DNA from 4 places in the Lelliottia sp. RD5 genome. Region 2 is predicted to be linked to each of the others. Evidence: predicted binding sites of a transcription regulator. Region 2 holds the regulator's gene; each other region holds the start of a gene.
What was found. Region 2 encodes CRP, which controls carbon source genes, mostly activating them, when cyclic AMP is high. Its sites were predicted from a motif close to ATGTGANNNNNNTCACAT; they were not measured.
Positions count from the first base shown of each region.

Region 1 (5,708 bases), on a different contig from region 2:
TGCGCTATAACACCCGCATGGGCCTGGGCATGAGCCTGTCCGGCCTGTTTAACGTCGGCCACGACGTGGGCGGTTTCTCCGGCGATAAACCTGACGCCGAGCTGTTTGTGCGCTGGGTGCAGAACGGCGTGATGCATCCGCGTTTTACCATTCACTCGTGGAATGACGATCGGACGGTGAATGAGCCGTGGATGTATCCGGGCGTGACCCCTGCCATTCGCGGTGCCATCGAACTGCGCTATCGGCTGCTTCCCTATCTTTACACTCTGCTTTGGCAGGCTCACGCTGACGATGAGCCGATGCTGCGCCCGATGTTCCTCGATCACGAGCATGATGCGCAGACGTTCGAAGAGTGTGACGATTTTATGCTGGGCCGCGATGTACTTGTCGCGAGCGTCGTCGAAGCGGGACAGCGTGAGCGCCGTCTCTGGCTGCCAGACAACGAGACCGGCTGGTACGATTTTTACACCCACGAATGGTTCTCCGGCGGTCAGTGGAATACCCGCGATGCGCCCCTGGAAAAACTGCCGTTAATGATTCGCGCCGGTGCCGGTTTGCCGCTGAGCGAACGCATCACGCATGTGTCAGCTGAAAAAGATGATACGCGCGAGCTGAAATTGTTCCCGCTGAAAGGCGTGGGGACAACGTCTGGCATGCTGTTTGAAGACGACGGCGAAAGCTGGGGTTATCAGAAAGGCAACGCCTTGTGGCTGACCTGGAAAATGGTGTGCGAGGGTTCAACAATCACGCTGAAGGTGGACGTGCGCGGTGATTATCGTCCGGCATGGAAAGCGTTGAAAGTAACGTTACCAGTGGGTGAGAAACGTCAGTTGTTGATCAACGGGATTGAGCAGAGTGAGTGGGCTTTGTAGTCGTTGATTGCCGGGTGGCGGCTACGCCTTACCCGGCCTACATGACAGAAGTATTTCCCTAAGTATTTCGCGTTACAGCAAGGCGGCAAACCTGCAAATCCCCGGGAGCTGACATATGTCAGTGACCGGGGAGAACAGATGAAACCAACACAGCGGCAGCGTGAAAAACGACGGGAAATTAGTCGTCGATGCCTTTACTGCGCAGATAATCTTCGTAGTTGCCGGTGAAGTCCACGATGCGCTCTGGCGTAATCTCAATCACGCGGGTCGCCAGCGAGCTGACAAACTCACGGTCGTGAGAAACGAAGACCAGCGTACCCTGATACATCTCCAGCGCCATGTTCAGCGATTCGATAGATTCCATATCCAGGTGGTTCGTTGGTTCATCCATTACCAGAATGTTTGGTTTTTCCAGCATCAGCTTGCCGAACAGCATGCGACCTTTTTCCCCACCGGAAAGCACTTTCGCAGGCTTTTTGATATCGTCCTGGCTGAACAGCAGACGGCCAAGAATGCCACGAATAACCTGCTCGTCGTCGCCTTCTTGCTTCCACTGGCTCATCCAGTCAAATACGGTCAGGTCATTTTCGAATTCATATTCGTGATCCTGCGCGTAATAGCCAATCTGCGCGTTTTCAGACCATTTCACCGTACCGTGATCGGGCTGAAGCTCAGCCACCAGGGTTTTCAGCAGCGTAGATTTACCCACGCCGTTGGCGCCCAGAATCGCAATTTTCTCGCCCACTTCCAGCAGCAAATTGAAGTTTTTGAACAGAGGGCCGTTATCAAAACCTTTGGTCAGTGCTTCTACTTCCAGCGCATTACGGAACAATTTCTTGTCCTGCTCGAAGCGAATGAATGGGTTCTGACGGCTGGAGGCTTTCACTTCGTCCAGCTTAATTTTATCGATCTGACGGGCACGAGACGTTGCCTGACGAGATTTAGAGGCGTTGGCACTAAAGCGGCTCACGAAGGATTGCAGATCGGCAATCTGCGCTTTTTTCTTGGCGTTATCAGACAACAGACGCTCGCGCGCTTGTGTCGCTGCCGTCATATATTCATCGTAGTTGCCCGGATAAACGCGCAGCTCGCCGTAGTCCAGGTCAGCCATATGGGTGCAGACCATGTTCAGGAAGTGACGGTCGTGCGAAATGATGATCATGGTGCTGCCACGTTCGTTGAGCACCTGCTCCAGCCAGCGAATGGTATCGATGTCCAGGTTGTTCGTCGGTTCATCAAGCAGCAGAATTTCTGGGTTAGAGAACAGCGCCTGGGCTAACAGCACGCGCAGTTTCCAGCCTGGCGCGACTTCGCTCATCAGGCCGTAATGTTGCTCAACGGGAATACCGACACCGAGGAGCAGTTCGCCCGCGCGGGATTCGGAAGAGTAACCGTCCATCTCACCATAGAGGACTTCGAGGTCGGCCACTTTATAGCCGTCTTCTTCACTCATTTCTGCCAGAGCGTAAATGCGGTCACGCTCCTGTTTCACTTCCCACAGTTCCCCGTGTCCCATGATCACAGTGTCGAGTACCGAAAACTCTTCAAAGGCGAACTGGTCCTGGCGAAGCTTACCGAGACGTTCGTTCGGATCCAGCGACACGTTGCCGAGCGTTGGCTCGAGATCGCCGCCGAGAATCTTCATAAAGGTGGATTTTCCGCTACCGTTGGCACCAATCAGGCCGTAACGGTTGCCGCCGCCAAACTTGACGGAAATGTTTTCAAACAGCGGCTTACTGCCAAACTGCATAGTGATGTTGCTGGTAACTAACACGGGAGATTCCTGCGAAAAAGTGTGATAAACACATCATTATGCCACAATTCCTAAATGAGATCCCGTGTTGCAGCGAACCGCTAAACTTTAACGAAAGTGAAAAAAATGTGATTTCGTACACATCTGAATTCCCAGGGGGAGGGAATGCACATATAATGCGCTCCCATCACTGACTCAGACTCATCAACTAATCGCCAGAGTGGCAAAGATACCTCGCATAACATGAATATGAAATTATCAACGCTTTTTGCGGCGGCGTTAGCCGTAGTAGGTTTTTGCAATACCGCTTCTGCGGTAACTTATCCGCTGCCGACAGACGGTAGCCGTCTGGTGGGTCAAAACCAGGTGGTTATCGTGCCGGAAGGCAACGACCAGCCGCTGGAATATTTTGCAGCTGAATATCAGTTGGGCCTGTCTAATATGCTGGAAGCAAACCCGGGCGTTGACCCGTATCTGCCGAAAGCGGGCACCGTGCTGAACATTCCTCAGCAGCTGATTCTGCCGGACACCGTCCATGAAGGCATCGTGATCAACAGCGCGGAAATGCGTCTGTACTATTACCCGAAAGGCACGAATACCGTGATCGTTCTGCCGATTGGTATCGGTCAGTTGGGCAAAGATACCCCGCTGAACTGGACCACTAAAGTCGAACGTAAAAAAGCGGGTCCAACCTGGACGCCTACCGCGAAAATGCACGCAGAATACATCGCTGCCGGCGAACCGCTGCCAGCCGTTGTGCCTGCGGGCCCGGACAACCCTATGGGTCTGTACGCGCTGTACATTGGCCGTCTGTATGCGATCCACGGTACTAACGCCAACTTTGGTATCGGCCTGCGCGTCAGCCACGGCTGTGTGCGTCTGCGTAACGACGATATCAAATTCCTGTTCGAGAACGTGCCAGTTGGGACGCGCGTGCAGTTCATCAATGAGCCTGTTAAAGCCACTTCCGAGCCGGATGGCAGCCGCTACATTGAGGTGCATAACCCGCTCTCTACCAGCGAAGACCAGATTAATAACAATGAAATCGTACCAATTAATCTGAAGAGCAACGTGCAGGCTGTTACAACTCAGCCAGACGTTGAAGCGACGGTTGTTGATCAGGCCGTGCAGAACCGCTCAGGGATGCCGGTTCGTTTGAACTGATTCGAATCGCGGCGTAAAAAAAGCGGGCTTTTAGCCCGCTTTTTTATTATCCGTTATTCACGATAACTATCCCGCCGTGATCGTAGCGGTAGTGGCAGTGGGCATATTCCAGCGGCGTACCGTCTTCCAGATAGATAACCTGCTCGACTTCCAGTACCGGATCGGTTTGTTCACACAGCAGATGCTGCATATCAAGCGCCGTCGGTTTTAACGCGCGAACCACCCGATACGACCCCATAATTTTCAGCCCCAGCGTCTCCTGAACGTACTGAAATACCGAGCTTTCAAGGTGCGCTTTGTTCAGGCCCGGCACCAGATTCAGCGGCATCACGGTTGAGTCCAGCGACATCGGCTCGCCGTTGAGCGAGCGCAAACGGATAAAATCATAAACGGGCGTATCGACATTAATCATCAGCGAAGACTGCTCTTTCTCATTCGGAAAACGCAGTTCGAAATGCACCACTTTGCTGCTGACCGTTCCAAGATGTTCCCAGGTTTTGGTCGCACCAAAATAGTCGCTTCCGGAAAGATCCCACTGCGACAGCTGCAGGAAGTTTTTACGGATAAATGTCCCCTGCCCCTGGCGCGTATACACCAGCCCTTCCACAATCAGCTGGCGCATGGCCTGCTGAATCGTCATGCGGCTGGTGCTGAACTCCGCCGCCAGCGCAAACTGGTCGGGCAACGGTTCGTTGGCGGCATACTGCTGACTGATAATGCGTTTTTTGATTTCCCGCGCTATGGTGATGTACTTCGCCGCCATCGCCTTTTCCTTATGATTGATCCGCTATCACACTGTTTTTCAACGCCACTCGCTCTGCAATCTTGAGGAAAGGCAGGTAGAAGAATACACCAAATACAATGATTGCCAACTGCACCACCACCGCGCGCCAGTCTCCGGCCGTCGCCAGCCAGGCGCTGAGTATTGGCGGTGTTGTCCACGGGATCATCACGACACAGCGGGACATCAGCCCGAGCGTGGTACAGAGCCAGGCAAAATAAATGCCGATGGCCGGCAACAGGACAAACGGAATCATCAGCGGCAGGTTAAACACGATCGGCAGGCCAAAAATTACCGGCTCGTTGATATTGAACAATCCCGGCGCCAACGACAGCCGCGCGACCTGCTTTGACGAATTTTGTCGTGCAAAGATAAAAATCGCAATCAGCAGGGAAAGGGTACTCCCGGTTCCGCCAATCATGCCGAAGGTGGGGACAAAGATATTGTTGATAATATGCGGAATCGGCTGCCCGTTAGCGAACGCGATCATGTTCTCGTTGGTGTTGATCAACAAGAACGGTTCCAGAATCACGCTGTTCACCACCGACTGATGAATCCCCAGCGTAAACAAGAAATTACCAAAGCTGTAGATAAAAAGCGTGCCCGGCAGGCTGGTATTGATCAACCGCAGCGGCTGCTGGATAAACGTCGTGATCAGGTGAATCAGATCCGTGTGCAGCACGTTGGCGAGCAGCGCTGCCAGCACGGCAAACAGAGAGAGCGTAATGATCGTGGGGATAAGCGTGGTAAACGATTTACTGACTGCTGGCGGCACGTTCTCGCCCAGCGAAATGTGCAGCGACTTTATGCGAGATATCGCGATAAAAATTTCGGTAGAAAGCAGGCCAATGAGCACTCCTGCAAAGATCCCCGTCGAGCCAATATTGGAGAACGTCAGTACCTGCGTGACGTTCACCGCCGTCTGACTCCCCACAGGAACCAGCTGTAATTGCATCGGCATCATAATGATAAAACTGCTGACAGCGATAACCACTGCCGAGACCGGATTGTCGAAGTCTTTGTTGCGTGCCAGCGACCAGGCGATCATCGGCGCTAACAGCAGCGCCGCGATATTTAACGTGCCGTTAATGATCGCCTCGCCCCACACTTTAAACTCGGCGAGCGTGTCGCCCTCAAG
Region 1 is NZ_JBVYHQ010000001.1:1,351,206-1,356,913, forward strand. Features, by position in the region: gene AC0LWE_RS06770 (glycoside hydrolase family 31 protein) at 1-872, shown strand, start outside; gene AC0LWE_RS06775 (ABC-F family ATPase) at 1,051-2,646, opposite strand; gene ldtB (L,D-transpeptidase) at 2,869-3,789, shown strand; gene AC0LWE_RS06785 (GntR family transcriptional regulator) at 3,836-4,552, opposite strand; gene AC0LWE_RS06790 (PTS sugar transporter subunit IIC) at 4,563-5,708, opposite strand, start outside.
Region 1: AC0LWE_RS06775 (ABC-F family ATPase) is a predicted target of CRP. The motif match lies at 2,666-2,683, and genes of this name have one in related genera.

Region 2 (5,708 bases):
CACAGCATGACGTAGCGCAGCACGTCGATTTGCTGGTCGGCGTGGTGCCTATCGTCAACCTGGAGTGGATCCAGAAACTCACTCGCGACACCAGCGAGCGCGGCCATTCGCGTGAAGCGGTCATGGACTCGGTGGTGCGCTCAATGGAAGATTACATTAACTTCCTGACGCCGCAGTTTTCCCGCACGCACATTAACTTCCAGCGCGTCCCGACGGTGGATACGTCGAATCCCTTCGCGGCAAAAACGATTCCGTCGCTGGACGAAAGCTTTGTGGTGATCCACTTCCGTAATCTGGACGATATTGATTATCCGTGGCTGCTGGCGATGCTGCAGGGCTCGTTTATTTCGCACATTAATACGCTGGTGGTGCCGGGCGGGAAGATGGGACTGGCGATGGAGCTGATCATGATGCCGCTGGTACAACGGCTGATGGAAGGCAAAAAGATCGAATGATCCTTTTCCCTCTCCTTGTGGGAGAGGGTCTGAATCTCGTCAACGCTTACGCGTCGATCACCTCGTAGGAGTGAGTGATTTTCACCGCTTTCTCCAGCATCAACGCCACCGAGCAGTACTTCTCCGCAGAAAGATCCACCGCACGGGAAACCGCGGCATCTTTCAACGCTTTGCCAGTCACAATGAAGTGCAGATTGATATGCGTAAACAGACGCGGTGCTTCTTCGCGACGCTCAGATGTCAGCTTCACTTCACAATCGGTGACGTCATGACGCCCTTTTTGCAGAATCGAGACGACGTCAATGGCGCTGCATCCGCCCGCCGCCATCAGCACCACTTCCATCGGGCTTGGCGCTTTATCGCCGGAGTTACCATCCATCAAAATCTGGTGTCCTGAAGCGGATTCGCCGAGGAACGTTAAACCTTCAACCCATTTCACACGCGCTTGCATTTTATTCACTCCGACGTTGCATTTTTCCGGACAGATTACCCGCGCGTTACAATTCTCGCAACGGAAGACGACCTGCGTCATGCTGAAGCGAGACACCAGGAGACACGCGGCAAAAGCTATGCTAAAACACTCTGGATGCTACAGTAATACATTGACGTTACACATGTATGCAGAGGACATCAAACATTACAGGCTGCAAACACTTATGACAGCCTAGTTCCCAGGTACGGGGAAGAATTCGATTGCAACCCCAGAGTCAGGATGCGATTTATGACTCTGGTGACAGCTTATAACAGAGGATAACAGCGCATGGTGCTTGGCAAACCGCAAACAGACCCGACTCTCGAATGGTTCTTGTCTCATTGCCATATTCATAAGTACCCATCGAAGAGCACGCTGATTCACCAGGGTGAAAAAGCGGAAACGTTGTATTACATCGTCAAAGGCTCGGTGGCAGTGCTTATTAAAGATGAAGAAGGAAAAGAGATGATCCTTTCTTATCTGAACCAGGGCGATTTCATCGGCGAACTGGGCCTGTTTGAAGAAGGCCAGGAACGTAGCGCCTGGGTACGTGCAAAATCAGCCTGTGAAGTGGCTGAAATCTCCTACAAAAAATTCCGTCAGTTGATTCAGGTTAACCCGGATATTCTGTTGCGCCTGTCTTCGCAGATGGCTCGCCGTCTGCAAATCACCTCCGAGAAAGTGGGTAACCTCGCCTTCCTGGATGTAACGGGTCGCATCGCGCAAACGCTGTTGAACCTGGCGAAACAGCCTGACGCTATGACCCACCCTGACGGCATGCAAATTAAAATTACCCGTCAGGAAATTGGTCAGATCGTGGGTTGCTCCCGTGAAACCGTTGGCCGTATCCTGAAAATGCTGGAAGATCAGAACCTGATCTCCGCCCACGGTAAAACCATCGTGGTTTACGGAACGCGTTAATTCCGGTCGAACGGCGTGCCATCGCAAGGTGTCACGCCGTTTTTGTCTCTGGCATCTATGTGGCGCAGGCTGATCTATCACCCGGAAGTTAACTACGCACTTCGGCAAACGCTGGTGTTATGTCTCCCCGTGGCCGTCGGTTTGATTCTGGGTCATCTGCAACACGGTCTGCTTTTTTCCCTCGTTCCTGCCTGCTGTAATATTGCCGGTCTCGATACCCCGCATAAACGCTTTTTCAAGCGCCTGATTATTGGCGGCTCGCTGTTTGCCGGATGCAGTCTCGCGGTACAGCTATTACTGGCGCGCGATATCCCCCTGCCGTTGATTTTGACCGTACTGGCACTCACGCTCGGCGTGACGGCGGAAATCAGTTCTCTGCATGCCCGCTTGCTTCCCGCCTCACTGATTGCATCGATCTTTACGCTCAGCCTCGCCGGGAATATGCCCGTCTGGGAACCGCTGCTGATCTACGCGTTTGGCACGCTGTGGTACGGATTATTCAACTGGTTCTGGTTCTGGATGTGGCGCGAGCAGCCGTTGCGCGAATCCTTAAGCCTGCTCTACGTTCAGCTCGCTGATTACTGCGAAGCAAAATACACCCTGCTGACGCAGCATACCGATCCGGAAAAGGCGCTGCCGCCGTTACTGACGCGTCAGCAAAAAGTGGTCGATTTAATCAGCCAGTGTTATCAGCAGCTACACATGCTGGCGGCCAATAAAAACCATGAATACAAACGGCTGCTGCGCACGTTTCAGGTAGGGCTGGATTTACAGGAACATATTTCCGTCAGCCTGCATCATCCACAGGAAGTGCAAAAGCTGGTGGAGCGCAGTCACGCCGAAGCGGTGATCCGCTGGAATGCCCAGACGGTCGCGGCGCGACTGCGCGTGCTGGCTGACGATATTCTCTATCACCGCTACCCCACGCGCTTTACCATGGATAAACAGTTGGGCGCGCTGGAGAAAATTGCCCGTCAGCATCCCGATAATCCGGTCGGACAGTTCTGCGCCTGGCACTTCAGCCGTATCGCACGCGTGCTGCGCACCCAGCGTCCGCTCTATTCCCGTGATCTGATGGCGGATAAGCAGAAACGTTTGCCGCTGCTGCCGGCGCTCAAAAGCTATCTGTCATTTAAATCCCCTGCTTTGCGTAATGCGGCGCGCATTAGCGTGATGCTCAGTATCGCCAGCCTGATGGGCGTGGCGCTGCATTTACCCAAGCCCTACTGGATTTTAATGACCGTGCTGTTCGTGACGCAGAACGGCTATGGCGCGACGCGGGTGCGGATCCTGCACCGGGCGGGCGGAACCCTTGCCGGTCTGGTGATTGCGGGCGTCACGCTGCACTTCCACGTCCCGGACGGTTACACCCTGGCGGGCATGCTGCTTATCACGCTGGTCAGCTATCTGTTTATCCGTAAAAACTACGGCTGGGCGATGGTCGGCTTTACGGTCACCGCGGTGTATACCCTGCAACTGCTTACCCTGAATGGCGAACAGTTTATTGTCGCCCGACTGGTGGATACGCTGATTGGCTGTCTGATTGCGTTTGGCGGTATGGTCTGGCTGTGGCCACAGTGGCAAAGCGGCCTGTTGCGCCAGAATGCGCATGATGCGCTCGAGGCCGACCAGCAGGCTATTCGCCTGATTCTCAGTGCCGATCCGCAGCCGTCGCCGCTGGCGTACCAACGTATGAAGGTCAATCAGGCTCATAACGCGCTGTTTAACTCGCTGAATCAGGCCATGCAAGAGCCGGGCTTTAATTCGCACTATCTGGCCGATATGAAACTGTGGGTCACCCACAGCCAATTCATTGTCGAGCATATCAACGCGATGACTACGCTGGCGCGCGAGCATACGATGCTGACGCCGGATTTGGCGCAGCGTTATTTGCAGTCGTGTGAAATTGCGTTGCAGCGGTGTCAGCAGCGCCTGGAATATGACGCGCCGGGTGAATCAGGGGATATGAATATTCTTGAAGGACCAGAAACGCTCACCTACGGTCCGATGAGCACGCTGGAACAGCACTTGCAGCGCATACTCGGGCATCTGAACACCATGCATACCATTTCATCGGTCGCCTGGCGACAACGCCCGCATCATGGAATTTGGTTAACGCGCCTGCTGCGGCGCGAATCCCATTAACCCTTAACGATTTTCCCTACCGCCGCGGCAAAGCGCGCCATACCGTCGTCGATATCCTGTGCTTCAACCACCAGCGACGGTGCAAAGCGCATCACGTCCGGTCCAGCATTCAGCACCATCACCCCTTCGTGCGCGGCAGCATGGAGGAAATCACGCGCGCGGCCCTGGTATTGTGGCTTCAGTTCTGCGCCAACCAGCAGCCCCATTCCACGAATATCGCTGAACACATCGTACTGGGCATCAATCTGCTGAAGATGTTTCACAAACTGTTCGCGTTTCATACTCACACCGTTCAGCACGTCTGGCGTGTTGATAATATCAAACGCCGCACCCGCGATAGCACAAGCCAGCGGATTCCCGCCGTAGGTCGACCCGTGAGATCCCACGTGGAATGCCGACGCGATCTCCTGGGTTGTCAGCACAGCACTGACCGGGAAGCCGCCCCCGAGCGCTTTGGCGCTTGTCAGAATGTCCGGCGTCACGCCGTAATGCATGTAGGCAAACAGGGAGCCGGTACGCCCCATACCGCTCTGCACTTCATCAAACACCAGCAGCGCCTGATGTTCGTCGCACAGTTCACGCAGGCCTTTCAGGAACTCTGGCGTCGCCGCCATTACACCGCCTTCACCCTGAATCGGCTCAACCACAATCGCGCAGGTGTGATCGTCCATCACCGCTTTTACGGCGTGAAGATCGTTAAACGGCACATGAACGATATCGGCAGGTTTTGGGCCAAAACCATCGGAATACTTCGGCTGTCCGCCGACGGAAACCGTAAACAGCGACCGCCCGTGGAAGGCGTTATGGAAGGCAATAATTTTGGATTTGTACGGGCTGTGACGCGTTGAGGCGTAATAACGCGCCAGCTTGAACGCGGTTTCGTTAGCTTCGGTGCCTGAGTTCATGAAAAGAACGCGCTCGGCAAACGTGGCGTCGATGATTTTGCGCCCCAGACGCAGCGCGGGTTCATTGGTGAATACGTTGCTGGTATGCCACAGGGTTTCGCCCTGCGTTTTTAACGCCTCGACCAGAGCAGGATGGCAATGCCCCAGCGCCGTCACTGCAATACCACCCGCGAAATCAACGTACTCTTTGCCCTGCTGATCCCACACGCGACTGCCTTTCCCTTTTACCGGGATAAACTCAGCCGGTGCATAAATCGGCAGGATCACTTCATCGAAAGTTGCGCGCGTAATTGCAGATTGTTCAGTTGCCATGTCATGCCCATCCATTTTATGTCACATTAACCGTGAAAATATAATCACAAAATATGCATAAAAAATCACAACAAAGCAATAACCAATCAACGATGGAGGAAATTAGCCAGCAGTTGATGCCCCTGTTCGCTCAGGATGCTTTCCGGATGGAACTGCACGCCTTCGAGATCCCATTCGCGATGACGAATGCCCATGATCTCCTGAGTGTCGCTCCAGGCTGTCACCTCAAAGCAATCGGGCAGCGTGGGTGGGTCAATCACCAGCGAATGATAGCGCGTCACCGTGAGCGGATTGTTCAGACCGAGAAACACGCCGGTTCCGGTATGCGTCACCGGAGACGTTTTGCCGTGCATCACTTTTGCGGCACGAACGATGGTCGCGCCAAAGACCTGGCCGATCGCCTGATGCCCCAGGCAGACGCCCAGAATTGGCAGTTTGCCAGCAAAATCGCGGATCACATCCAGCGAAATACCGGATTCAGAAGGGGTACAAGGCCCT
Region 2 is NZ_JBVYHQ010000012.1:22,054-27,761, forward strand. Features, by position in the region: gene AC0LWE_RS21615 (phosphoribulokinase) at 1-455, shown strand, start outside; gene AC0LWE_RS21620 (OsmC family protein) at 502-906, opposite strand; gene crp (cAMP-activated global transcriptional regulator CRP) at 1,216-1,848, shown strand; gene AC0LWE_RS21630 (YccS/YhfK family putative transporter) at 1,906-3,993, shown strand; gene argD (bifunctional acetylornithine/succinyldiaminopimelate transaminase) at 3,990-5,210, opposite strand; gene pabA (aminodeoxychorismate synthase component 2) at 5,297-5,708, opposite strand, start outside.

Region 3 (5,708 bases), on a different contig from region 2:
ATGTCAGTACCGGGCATGCCGGACAGATATTGCGTCTGCTGAGCTTTGACGCCCTGCTGCGTAAACTGCGCTTTGACTTTAGCGACACCTTCAGCGAAGGGTTCTACTACGATTCCATTCGCAGCACCTCGTGGATTAAAGACGGCGTGCTGCACACGGACGACACGCTGGTGGACGGTCTGGAGGCGGATATCGCCATGAAAGGCTCTGTCGATCTGGTGCGCCGCGAACTGAATATGGAGGCGGTGGTCGCACCTGAAATCTCCGCGACCGTCGGCGTGGCGGCAGCCTTTGTGGTTAACCCGATTGTGGGGGCAGCGGTCTTCGCTGCCAGTAAGGTGCTGGGGCCTCTGTGGAGCAAAGTCTCAATTTTGCGCTATCGAATTACCGGCCCGATGGATAAGCCACAGATTAATGAGGTACTTCGCCAGCCCCGCAAAGATGCACAGCAATGATTTGACGCGGGCGATATATTGCCTCACTCTCATTTATATTGATCTTTTATACCGCCCGCCGGGCGGCAACGAACGAGTAGCAAAACGATGAGTCTGAACCTGGTAAGTGAACATTTGCTCGCAGCGAACGGCCTGAGTCATCAGGATCTGTTCTCCATTCTTGCCCAACTGACCGAGCGTCGTCTCGACTACGGCGATCTCTATTTTCAGTCGAGCTATCATGAGTCCTGGGTTTTAGAAGACAGCATCATTAAAGATGGCTCTTATAATATCGACCAGGGCGTTGGCGTTCGCGCCGTGAGCGGTGAAAAAACCGGTTTTGCCTATGCCGATCAGATTAGCCTGTCGGCACTGCAACAGAGCGCCCAGGCGGCACGTACGATTGTCCGTGAAACCGGTGATGGCCGCGTCAAAACGCTGGGTGAAGTACAACATACCGCGCTGTATACCAGCATCGATCCGCTGCAAAGCATGAGTCGTGAAGAGAAGCTGGACATTCTGCGCCGCGTGGACAAAGTGGCGCGTGCGGCAGACAAACGCGTGCAGGAAGTGTCGGCCAGTTTAACGGGTGTATACGAACTGATTCTGGTTGCGGCAACGGACGGTACGCTGGCGGCAGATGTGCGCCCGCTGGTTCGTCTGTCGGTGAGCGTTCAAGTGGAAGATGACGGCAAACGTGAGCGTGGCTCCAGCGGCGGCGGTGGACGTTTTGGCTACGAATGGTTCCTGGCTGACGAAGACGGCGACGTGCGTGCGGATGCATGGGCAAAAGAGGCTGTCCGTATGGCGATGGTTAATCTGAACGCGGTCGCAGCACCTGCGGGCACGCTGCCAGTGGTATTGGGCGCGGGCTGGCCAGGCGTTCTGCTCCACGAAGCGGTCGGTCACGGTCTTGAAGGCGACTTTAACCGTCGCGGCACGTCCGTCTTTAGCGGTCAAATGGGTGAGCTGGTGGCGTCCGAGCTGTGCACCATTATTGATGACGGCACCATGGCCGATCGTCGTGGCTCCATTTCCATCGATGATGAAGGGACGCCTGGGCAGTACAACGTGCTGATCGAAAATGGCGTGCTGAAAGGCTACATGCAGGACAAACTTAACGCACGTCTGATGGGCGTTGCCCCAACGGGGAACGGCCGTCGTGAATCCTACGCGCACTTACCGATGCCGCGCATGACCAACACTTATATGCTGGCGGGTAAATCTACGCCGCAGGAGATTATCGAATCCGTTGATTACGGTATCTTCGCGCCAAACTTTGGCGGCGGACAGGTAGATATCACCTCCGGTAAATTTGTCTTCTCAACCTCAGAGGCCTATCTGATCGAGAAAGGCAAAGTCACCAAAGCGGTGAAAGGGGCGACGCTGATTGGTTCTGGAATCGAAGCGATGCAGCAGATTTCAATGGTCGGTAACGATCTCAAACTGGATAAAGGTGTTGGCGTCTGCGGTAAAGAAGGCCAGAGCCTGCCGGTTGGCGTAGGCCAGCCGACGCTGAAAGTCGACAGTTTGACGGTCGGCGGCACAGCCTGATTGTGGATTCAAAATGCCCTCTACGGAGGGCATCTTATTACTCTTTTCGTCTTCCTCGCATCCCCTGATACAACTCTGCCACTTCCACAAAATAATCCGTCAAATAGTTAATACAGACCTGAACCTTCAGCGGCAGCTTGTCTTTCTCGGTATACAGTGCGTAGACCGGGCGCGGATCGGACTGATAACGCGGGAAGAGGATCTCCAGTTCACCGCTGTTGATCTCATTGATCACCCACATCAGCGGTACGTATGCGATCCCCGCGCCGGCCACCAGCCAGCGAGAAATGGTCATCGGATCGTTGGTCACAAACCGCCCCTGCGGCAGCAATTTGGTTGAAATGCCTTCAGGTGCGATCAGCTCAAACTCGTTGTCAGGCCGCACGCTGTATTCCAGCCATGAATGATTGCTCAGATCCGCAGGTTTTTCCGGGACGCCAAATTGCGCCAGATAGTTTTTTGAGGCACAGACGACCATGGGCATACTGCCCAGTCGACGGGAGAAAAGGCTAGAATCCTGGAGCGCGCCGACGCGGATCACGACGTCCAGCCCGTCAGCAATCAGGTCCGGTGCCGGGATCCCGGTAACTAAATTAACCGTTAGCCCTGGGTACTCTTTCAGCATTTCTGCGGTCATACCGGCAAGAACATTTTGTGCCATAGTTGAAGAACAGCCAATCCGAAGTGTGCCGATTGGCGTGTTATTAAAGGCATAAAGTTGTTCATGCACATCCTGGACTTCATGCAGCATGCGCCGACAGCCCTGATAATAAATTTTACCCGCCTCCGTCAGCCCGATGCTACGGGTGCTGCGGTTTAGCAGCTTGACCTGGAGTTCATCTTCCAGTTTTGACACCGTCTGGCTGATGGATGACACACTCATGTGCAGCTGTCTTGCGGCGGCGGTAAAAGAGCCAAATTCGACGACTTTGGCAAAGACGGACATGCGCTTTAAACGTTCCATTGTTCACTCTGGCTTAAAAGTGATTTAGATCACATATTATAGATAACAGCATAACAGTTACGTTAAAATATTATTAATGAGTTAACGGCTTCGCCATTCCCGCCCGGCTTTTCTTGCCTTCCTGCGATGGCGTGAGCGTAAAAAATTCAGTCGCCTGCTCGCTCTATAATCAAGGTCAACATGAGTCTGTTTCCCGTTTTCGTGGTGTTTGGTCTCTCCTTCCCACCGATTTTTTTCGAACTGATTTTATCACTGGCGATTTTCTGGCTGGTGCGTAAGGTGCTGGTCCCGACCGGTATCTACGATTTTGTCTGGCATCCTGCATTGTTTAATACCGCGCTGTATTGCTGCCTTTTCTACTTAATATCGCGCATGTTTGTCTGAGGTAGATGTGAAAACACTAACAAGAAATATCTCCCGTACTGCCATTACCGTGGCGCTGGTTATTCTGGCCTTTATCGCCATCTCACGCGCATGGGTATTTTATACCGAATCACCCTGGACGCGTGATGCGCGCTTTAGCGCGGATATCGTGGCGATTGCGCCTGATGTGGCGGGCCTTATTACAGCGGTCAATGTGCGTGATAATCAGCTGGTCAAAAAAGATCAGGTTCTCTTCACGATTGACCAGCCACGCTATCAGAAGGCATTAGAAGAGTCAGAAGCAGACGTGGCCTATTATCAGGCGCTCGCCACGGAAAAACGCCGTGAGGCGGGACGTCGCAATAAGTTAGGCATTCAGGCCATGTCTCGCGAAGAGATTGATCAGTCGAACAACCTGCTGCAAACCGTTCTTCATCAGTTGGCAAAAGCAGAAGCTACCCGCGATCTGGCGAAACTGGATCTGGAGCGTACGGTCATCCGCGCGCCCTCAGATGGCTGGGTCACAAACCTCAACGTCTACACTGGTGAGTTTATTACGCGCGGCTCAACGGCAGTGGCGCTAGTCAAACAGCACTCCTTCTACGTTCTGGCTTATATGGAAGAGACCAAGCTTGAGGGCGTTCGTCCAGGGTATCGCGCCGAAATCACCCCGCTTGGCAGCAACCGTGTGCTGAAAGGCATGGTGGACAGCATTGCCGCAGGCGTCACCAACTCAAGTGCCACTCGCGACAGTAAAGGAATGGCCACCGTAGATTCCAATTTAGAGTGGGTACGCCTTGCGCAGCGTGTACCGGTGCGTATTCGCCTGGATGACGAGCAGGGGAATCTGTGGCCCGCCGGCACTACGGCGACGGTAGTCATTACTGGCGAGAAAGATCGCGACGCCAACAACGACTCACTGTTCCGTAAAATCGCGCACCGCCTGCGTGAGTTTGGTTAATCGCGATGGGCATTTTTACCATTGCCAGCCAGCATCTGCGCTTCGCCGTTAAGCTGGCGTCTGCCATCGTTCTGGCACTGTTTGTAGGCTTCCACTTTCAGCTGGAGACACCGCGCTGGGCAGTGCTGACAGCGGCGATTGTTGCAGCCGGTCCCGCTTTTGCCGCCGGGGGCGAACCCTATTCCGGCGCTATCCGCTATCGCGGTATGCTGCGTATCGTAGGGACTTTTATCGGCAGTGTGGCCGCGCTGGTTATCATTATTACGATGATTCGCTCGCCGCTGCTGATGCTAATGGTGTGCTGCGTCTGGGCCGGTTTTTGCACATGGGCTTCTTCGCTGGTGAAAGTGGAAAACTCGTATGCCTGGGGGCTGTCCGGTTACACCGCGCTGATTATTGTGATTACGATTCAGGCTGAGCCTTTACTTGCACCGCAGTTTGCCGTTGAGCGTTGCAGCGAAATCGTGATTGGTATTGTCTGCGCGATCGTTGCCGATCTGCTGTTCTCGCCGCGATCCATTAAACAAGAAGTCGACCGTGAACTGGATGCCATTATTGTCGCTCAGTACCAACTCATGCAGCTGTGCATTAAGCATGGCGACAGCGAAGAGATGGACAATGCCTGGGGGGCGCTCGTCCGCCGTACCGCTGCGCTGGAAGGAATGCGCAGCAACCTGAATATGGAATCTTCACGCTGGTCGCGTGCTAATCGACGCCTGAAAGCCATTAATACGGTGTCATTAACGCTAATCACCCAGGCGTGCGAAACCTTTCTTATCCAGAACACCCGCCCTGAAGTGGTCACGGATACGTTTCGCGAACTGTTCGAGGAGCCGGTTGAAACGGTGCAGGATGTGCATCGACAGCTCAAACGCATGCGCCGGGTAATGGCCTGGACCGGTGAGCACGATACGCCGGTGACTATCTATACGTGGGTCGGCGCGGCGACGCGTTTTCTGCTGCTCAAGCGCGGCGTGGTGAGTAACACCAAAATCAGCGCTATCGAAGAAGACGTTTTGCAGAGTGAAGTGGTGATCAAACCCGAATCGGCCGAACGCCACCATGCTATGGTCAACTTCTGGCGAACTACGCTGGCCTGCATGCTCGGCGCGTTATTCTGGCTCTGGACCGGCTGGACATCCGGGACAGGGGCGATGGTGATGATTGCCGTCGTCACATCGCTGGCGATGCGGCTGCCGAATCCACGCATGGTGGCGATTGACTTCCTTTACGGCGCTATCGCTGCACTGCCCATCGGTGCGTTCTACTTCCTGGTGGTGCTCCCGTCGACCCAGCAAAGCATGTTGTTGCTGTGTATCAGCCTGGCGGTGCTGGCGTTCTTTATTGGGATTGAAGTGCAGAAACGTCGGCTGGGCTCACTCGGTGCGTTGGCCAGTACCATCAACATCCTGGTGTTAGATAACCCGATGAC
Region 3 is NZ_JBVYHQ010000002.1:34,256-39,963, forward strand. Features, by position in the region: gene yhdP (AsmA2 domain-containing protein YhdP) at 1-455, shown strand, start outside; gene tldD (metalloprotease TldD) at 543-1,988, shown strand; gene aaeR (HTH-type transcriptional activator AaeR) at 2,026-2,952, opposite strand; gene aaeX (p-hydroxybenzoic acid efflux pump operon protein AaeX) at 3,133-3,336, shown strand; gene aaeA (p-hydroxybenzoic acid efflux pump subunit AaeA) at 3,344-4,276, shown strand; gene aaeB (p-hydroxybenzoic acid efflux pump subunit AaeB) at 4,282-5,708, shown strand, end outside.
Region 3: aaeR (HTH-type transcriptional activator AaeR) is a predicted target of CRP. The motif match lies at 2,970-2,987, and genes of this name have one in related genera.

Region 4 (5,708 bases), on a different contig from region 2:
ACATGCCATGGTGCGAACCACGTCACGGTCGTGCAGTGCCATCAGAGACGCTTCGTAGCTGTATTTGTCGTGCATGTAATGGATAATGTTCAGGGCGGTGACATACTGCTTAGCCAGCCAATCCATGAAGTGATCCATACGTTCCATGACTTCGTCGAAGTTCAGAACGTCACCTTTGATTGGTTCAGATTTAGGACCAACCTGGATTTTCAGTTTTTCATCAACGCCGCCGTTGATAGCGTACAGCATGGTTTTCGCGAGGTTAGCGCGAGCACCGAAGAACTGCATTTGCTTACCAACAACCATCGGGCTTACACAACATGCGATAGCGTAGTCATCGTTGTTGAAGTCAGGACGCATCAGATCATCGTTCTCGTACTGCAGAGAAGAGGTATCGATGGACACTTTAGCCGCGAATTTCTTGAAGTTCAGAGGCAGTTTTTCAGACCACAGAACAGTGATGTTTGGTTCCGGAGACGGACCCATGGTGTACAGGGTGTTCAGGAAGCGGAAGCTGTTTTTGGTAACCAGAGTACGGCCATCAACCCCCATACCTGCGATGGATTCAGTCGCCCAGATTGGGTCACCGGAGAACAGTTCATCATATTCAGGTGTACGCAGGAAGCGAACCATACGCAGTTTCATGACCAGGTGGTCAATCATTTCCTGAGCGTCTTGTTCGTTGATTTTGCCCGCTTTAATATCACGTTCGATGTAAGCATCCAGGAAGGTGGATACGCGACCGAAGGACATTGCTGCACCGTTCTGAGACTTAACAGCCGCCAGGTAGCCGAAGTAAGTCCACTGAATCGCTTCCTGAGCATTGGTCGCAGGACCAGAAATGTCACAGCCGTATTTCGCTGCCATCTCTTTGATCTGGCCCAGAGCGCGGTACTGTTCAGAGATCTCTTCACGCAGACGGATAGTCGCTTCCAGGTTTACGCCGTTTTCCAGATCGGATTGCAGAGACAGGAACTGAGCGTATTTGTCTTTCATCAGGAAGTCGATGCCATACAGCGCAACACGACGATAGTCACCGATGATACGACCACGGCCATACGCATCTGGCAGACCGGTCAGAACGCCAGATTTACGGCAGTTCAGGATGTCTTTGGTGTAAACATCAAACACGCCCTGGTTGTGAGTCTTGCGGTATTCAGTGAAGATTTTTTTCAGCATTGGGTCCAGCTCGCGATCGTACGCTTTGCATGAACTCTCAACCATTTTGATGCCACCGAACGGAATAATTGCACGTTTCAGTGGCGCTTCAGTCTGCAGACCAACGATTTTCTCAAGGGCTTTGTTGATGTAGCCAGCATCGTGAGAAGTGATGGTAGAAGCAACGGAAGTATCGAAATCAACTGGCGCGTGAGTGCGGTTTTCCAGTTTAACGCCTTCCATTACGTTGTCCCAAAGCTTGGTGGTTGCGTCAGTTGCACCAGCCAGGAAGGATTCGTCACCTTCATACGGGGTATAGTTTTTCTGAATAAAGTCACGTACGTTGACTTCTTTCTGCCAGTCACCTTTCGCGAAACCTTCCCAGGCTGTGGCTAACTTTTCATTAAGTTCGGACATGTGATACCTACCTTCTTAAGTGGATTTTTTATTTACTGCCTGAGAAACCATCAATGATGATTGTCGCCACGCAGGTAAATGACCCAGTATGTCAACCCAACCAACAGACCCCCACCGATAATATTCCCAATGGTGACTGGGATCAGATTATCTGTGATGAAATTCATAATAGTCAGGTGAGAGAAACTTTCCGGGCTTGAACCAACAGCGGTCCAGAACTCGGGGCTTGCAAAGTTGCGGATAACGATCCCCATCGGGATCATAAACATATTTGCGATGCTGTGTTCAAAGCCGCTGGCGACAAACATGGCGACGGGCAGAACCATTATCATGGCTTTGTCCATCAGGCTGCGTCCGGAGTAGCTCATCCAGACAGCCAGGCATACCATCAGGTTTGCGAGGATACCCAGAGCGACGGCTTCGATAAATGTGTGATGCATTTTGTGGTCGGCGGTTTGAAGGACATTAAGCCCCCAGCCACCGTTGGCGGCCATATACTCGCCAGACAACCACATGAGCAAAACAAACAGCAAACAGCCAATCAGGTTGCCAACGTAGACATTGAGCCAGTTGCGCGCCAGTTGGCCCCAGGTGATTCTTCCGCTCGCTTTTGCCACAACAATCAGGACGGTTGAGGTAAAGAGGTCAGCGCCACAGATGACGCACAGAATCAAACCCAGTGAGAAACAGATACCGCCAATTAATTTTGCAATACCGAAAGGCATCGCAGCAGTACCGGTGGTCGCAGTGATGTAGAAGACAAATGCGATGGAGATGAACACACCAGCGGTAATCGCCAGATAGAACGTCGTCATCGGGTGCTTTGTTGCTTTATAGACACCCGCTTCTTCGGCCACTTTGGCCATCGCTGCTGGGAGTATTAGATCAAAAGGGTTGTCAGCTTTCACACTAACTCTCTCTTTATTAAGTCGGCGACGAGATACTAACAAAGCATTATAGAAGAGAAATTGATATAGATCATATCTCGCCTGGCTTATAGGCCCGCAAAGCGTATGGTTTTGCTACGATTGCGGCGTAAGTTTTTGATTATCCGTATAAAAATAAATTTTAAAAGTTATGAAAAGAGTTGAATTATTTCCTAAAGGCTCCTGACGGCAGTTAATTAAAATGGAGTAATTGCCCTAAAAAGTAACAGTAAAACGCAAGTAAACATATTTATATTTACCTGTAATTAACGTTATTATTACAATTAAAATTCATTGTGAATAAATATAAAAACGGGGCAATGAAATTGCCCCGTAATATAGCTCAGCGAATTAGATACGCCTACAGTCTATAGTGTTATGTGCGCTTATTTTGACCAGTGAGCGGCTTTCGCGCGCTGCAGTTTTTCATACGCTTTCAGCAGTGACTGATGTGCCGGGAACGCGTTGAGGTCGCCGTCGACAGGCTGAAGGCCATAGAATGGCGCTTCGCCGCTTAGGGCGGCACTCGCGGCTTCAACGGCTTCTGCACCATACATACGCACGAAGGCGTTCAGATATTGCAGCGGCTGGCGATCGTCTTCCTGAGAGAGCAGCAGCAAGGTTTGCAGGCAGCGGTAATAATTTGCGCGCTCTGCGCTGAATACAGACTGGTTGTACTCAATGGTCCACTCGGTCCAGGCCAAAGCCTGATCCAGATCGCCACCGGCCAGCGCCAGCATCGCTTTCAGTTCGCCGATACGCAGCGTATACCAGCCAGTGTCTTTACCGGTCGCCAGACCCAGCAGCTCGCGCACGCGGGTCATATCATCGTGACCTTCATCGTCCATCTGGGCGATCAGGTTCAAATACTCTTCTTTTTCCCATTCGCTGCCCGGCAAGGCGAGCAAGGTTTCACGAAGATGACTGCCCATCGCGTTATTTGCCAGCCACAGATCTTCTGCCGGGTAAATATCGGACATGCCAGGCACCAGAATACGGCAGGCGTAAACGCTCAGGTGTTCGTAATCGGCGATATACACTTCTTTATCTTCGGCTTTGAAGATCGCCATCAGCGTGGCGAACTCTTCTTCAGTTGTGCCGGAGAAATTCCAGTCCACGAACGGGTAGTCAGCGTCCTGCTTGAACATGTCCCAGGAGATCAAACCGCTGGAGTCAATGAAGTGCGTTTCCAGGTTAGTGTGTTCGCCCACTTCTTCATCATCAAAGGTTGGTGGCGTAAACACGTCCAGATCTTTCAGGCTGCGGCCTTGCAGAAGCTCGGTCACGGTACGTTCCAGCGCGACGCCGAAATCAGGGTGCGCACCAAACGAGGCAAAGCACGTCCCGTTAGCTGGGTTGAACAACACTACGCAGATAACCGGGTATTTACCCCCCAGTGAACCGTCGTAAGCAAATATTGGGAAACCTTCGGCTTCCAGTTTGGCGATGGATTCCACCACGCCTGGGTAGCGCGCCAGCACGTCGCTCGGGATTTCCGGCAGGCTGATGGATTCCGCAATAATGCGATTTTTGATATGACGCTCAAACACTTCGGAAAGGCCCTGAACGCGAGCTTCATTGCGGGTGTTGCCTGCAGACATACCGTTAGAGACATACAGGTTACCGACGATATTCATCGGAATGTAGACGGTTTGTTCATCAGACTGACGGGTAAACGGCAGGGCGCAAATACCCCGCTCGTCGTTACCGGATTGCAGATCGATCAGCATACCGGCGGTCAGTTCGTTGTCAGGATCGTAAAACGCACGCAGACGCGCATCCAAAATGCCGTCTGGTAATTCATCGTCTTCCGTAAGCGGGAACCATTTTTCGTTCGGATAGTGCACGAACGGGCCGTTTGCGATCGTGTCGCCCAGCCAGAAATCCGCAAAGAAATAGTTCGTGGACAAACGCTCAAAATACTCACCCAGCGCAGAAGCCAACGCCGCTTTTTTGGTGGCACCTTTACCGTTGGTAAAGCACAGCGCGCAATCGGTATCACGAATATGAACAGACCAGACGTGCGGAACTGGATTGAGCCAGGACGCTTCTTCGATATTAAAGCCCAGGTCGGTCAGTTTTTGCTGGAAGCGAGCGATGGAATCTTCCAGGGCGGCGTCTTTGCCGGGGATGAATGTTTGAGTCATGGCTATCACTTTTATCGTACGGAAAGCGCGCAATGATACGGGTTTTGCGTGACTGGCGCTATCTTCGCGGAGGATACGGCGAAAATAAAAGGCTGGGCTATGCTTACAGGCAGTAACCCACTGTTAAGGCATAGAAAAAAATGAAAGCGTTTGATCTTCATCGGATGGCATTCGACAAAGTTCCGTTAGAGTTTTTAGGAGAAGTGGCACTTCGTAGCCTTTACACTTTTATATTGGTCTTTTTGTTTCTCAAGATTACGGGTCGCCGCGGCGTACGTCAGATGTCGCTGTTTGAAGTATTAATCATCCTTACCTTGGGTTCAGCGGCTGGAGACGTTGCTTTTTACGATGACGTACCGATGATTCCGGTGTTGATCGTGTTTATCACGCTGGCCTTGCTGTATCGCCTGGTGATGTGGCTGATGTCGAAAAGTGAAAAGCTGGAGGATTTGCTGGAAGGGAAACCGGTGGTGATTGTGCAGGAAGGGCAGCTTGCCTGGGAGAAAGTCCGCAGCGCCAACATGACCGAATTTGAGTTTTTCATGGAATTACGCCTCAACAGCGTGGAGCAGTTGGGGCAAGTGCGGCTCGCAATTATGGAAACCAACGGACAGATCAGCGTTTATTATTATGACGATGAAGATGTGAAGCCGGGCCTGTGTATTTTGCCCGATGAGTGCGTAAAGCGTTTTATGGTTGTGCCAGAGTCAGAGGAGTACGCCTGTATACGCTGTAGCTATGTTGTCGCCATGCAGGCGGGAGATCATCAATTATGTCCCCGCTGCGCGCATCCAGAATGGACGAAGGTTAGCAGGGCTAAACGTATCACCTGACAGCCATTTTGTCGGTTTTGTGCGGACGTGATGGCAGAATGTTTTGTGTGACGGTGGACTCATTTTCCAGGTCATAAGTTTTAGACATTGCGGCGCGTGTCACTGAATGATAAAACCGATATCCACAGTTATAACTTAGTGCTTTTAGCGTGGTGAGGGTAAATGGCTCAGGTCTTCAATTTCAGTTCAGGTCCGGCAATGTTACCGGTAGATGTACTTAAACAAGC
Region 4 is NZ_JBVYHQ010000001.1:1,214,711-1,220,418, reverse strand. Features, by position in the region: gene pflB (formate C-acetyltransferase) at 1-1,575, opposite strand, end outside; gene focA (formate transporter FocA) at 1,626-2,483, opposite strand; gene ycaO (30S ribosomal protein S12 methylthiotransferase accessory factor YcaO) at 2,888-4,648, opposite strand; gene AC0LWE_RS06115 (DUF421 domain-containing protein) at 4,789-5,481, shown strand; gene serC (3-phosphoserine/phosphohydroxythreonine transaminase) at 5,644-5,708, shown strand, end outside.
Region 4: focA (formate transporter FocA) is a predicted target of CRP. The motif match lies at 2,542-2,559, and genes of this name have one in related genera.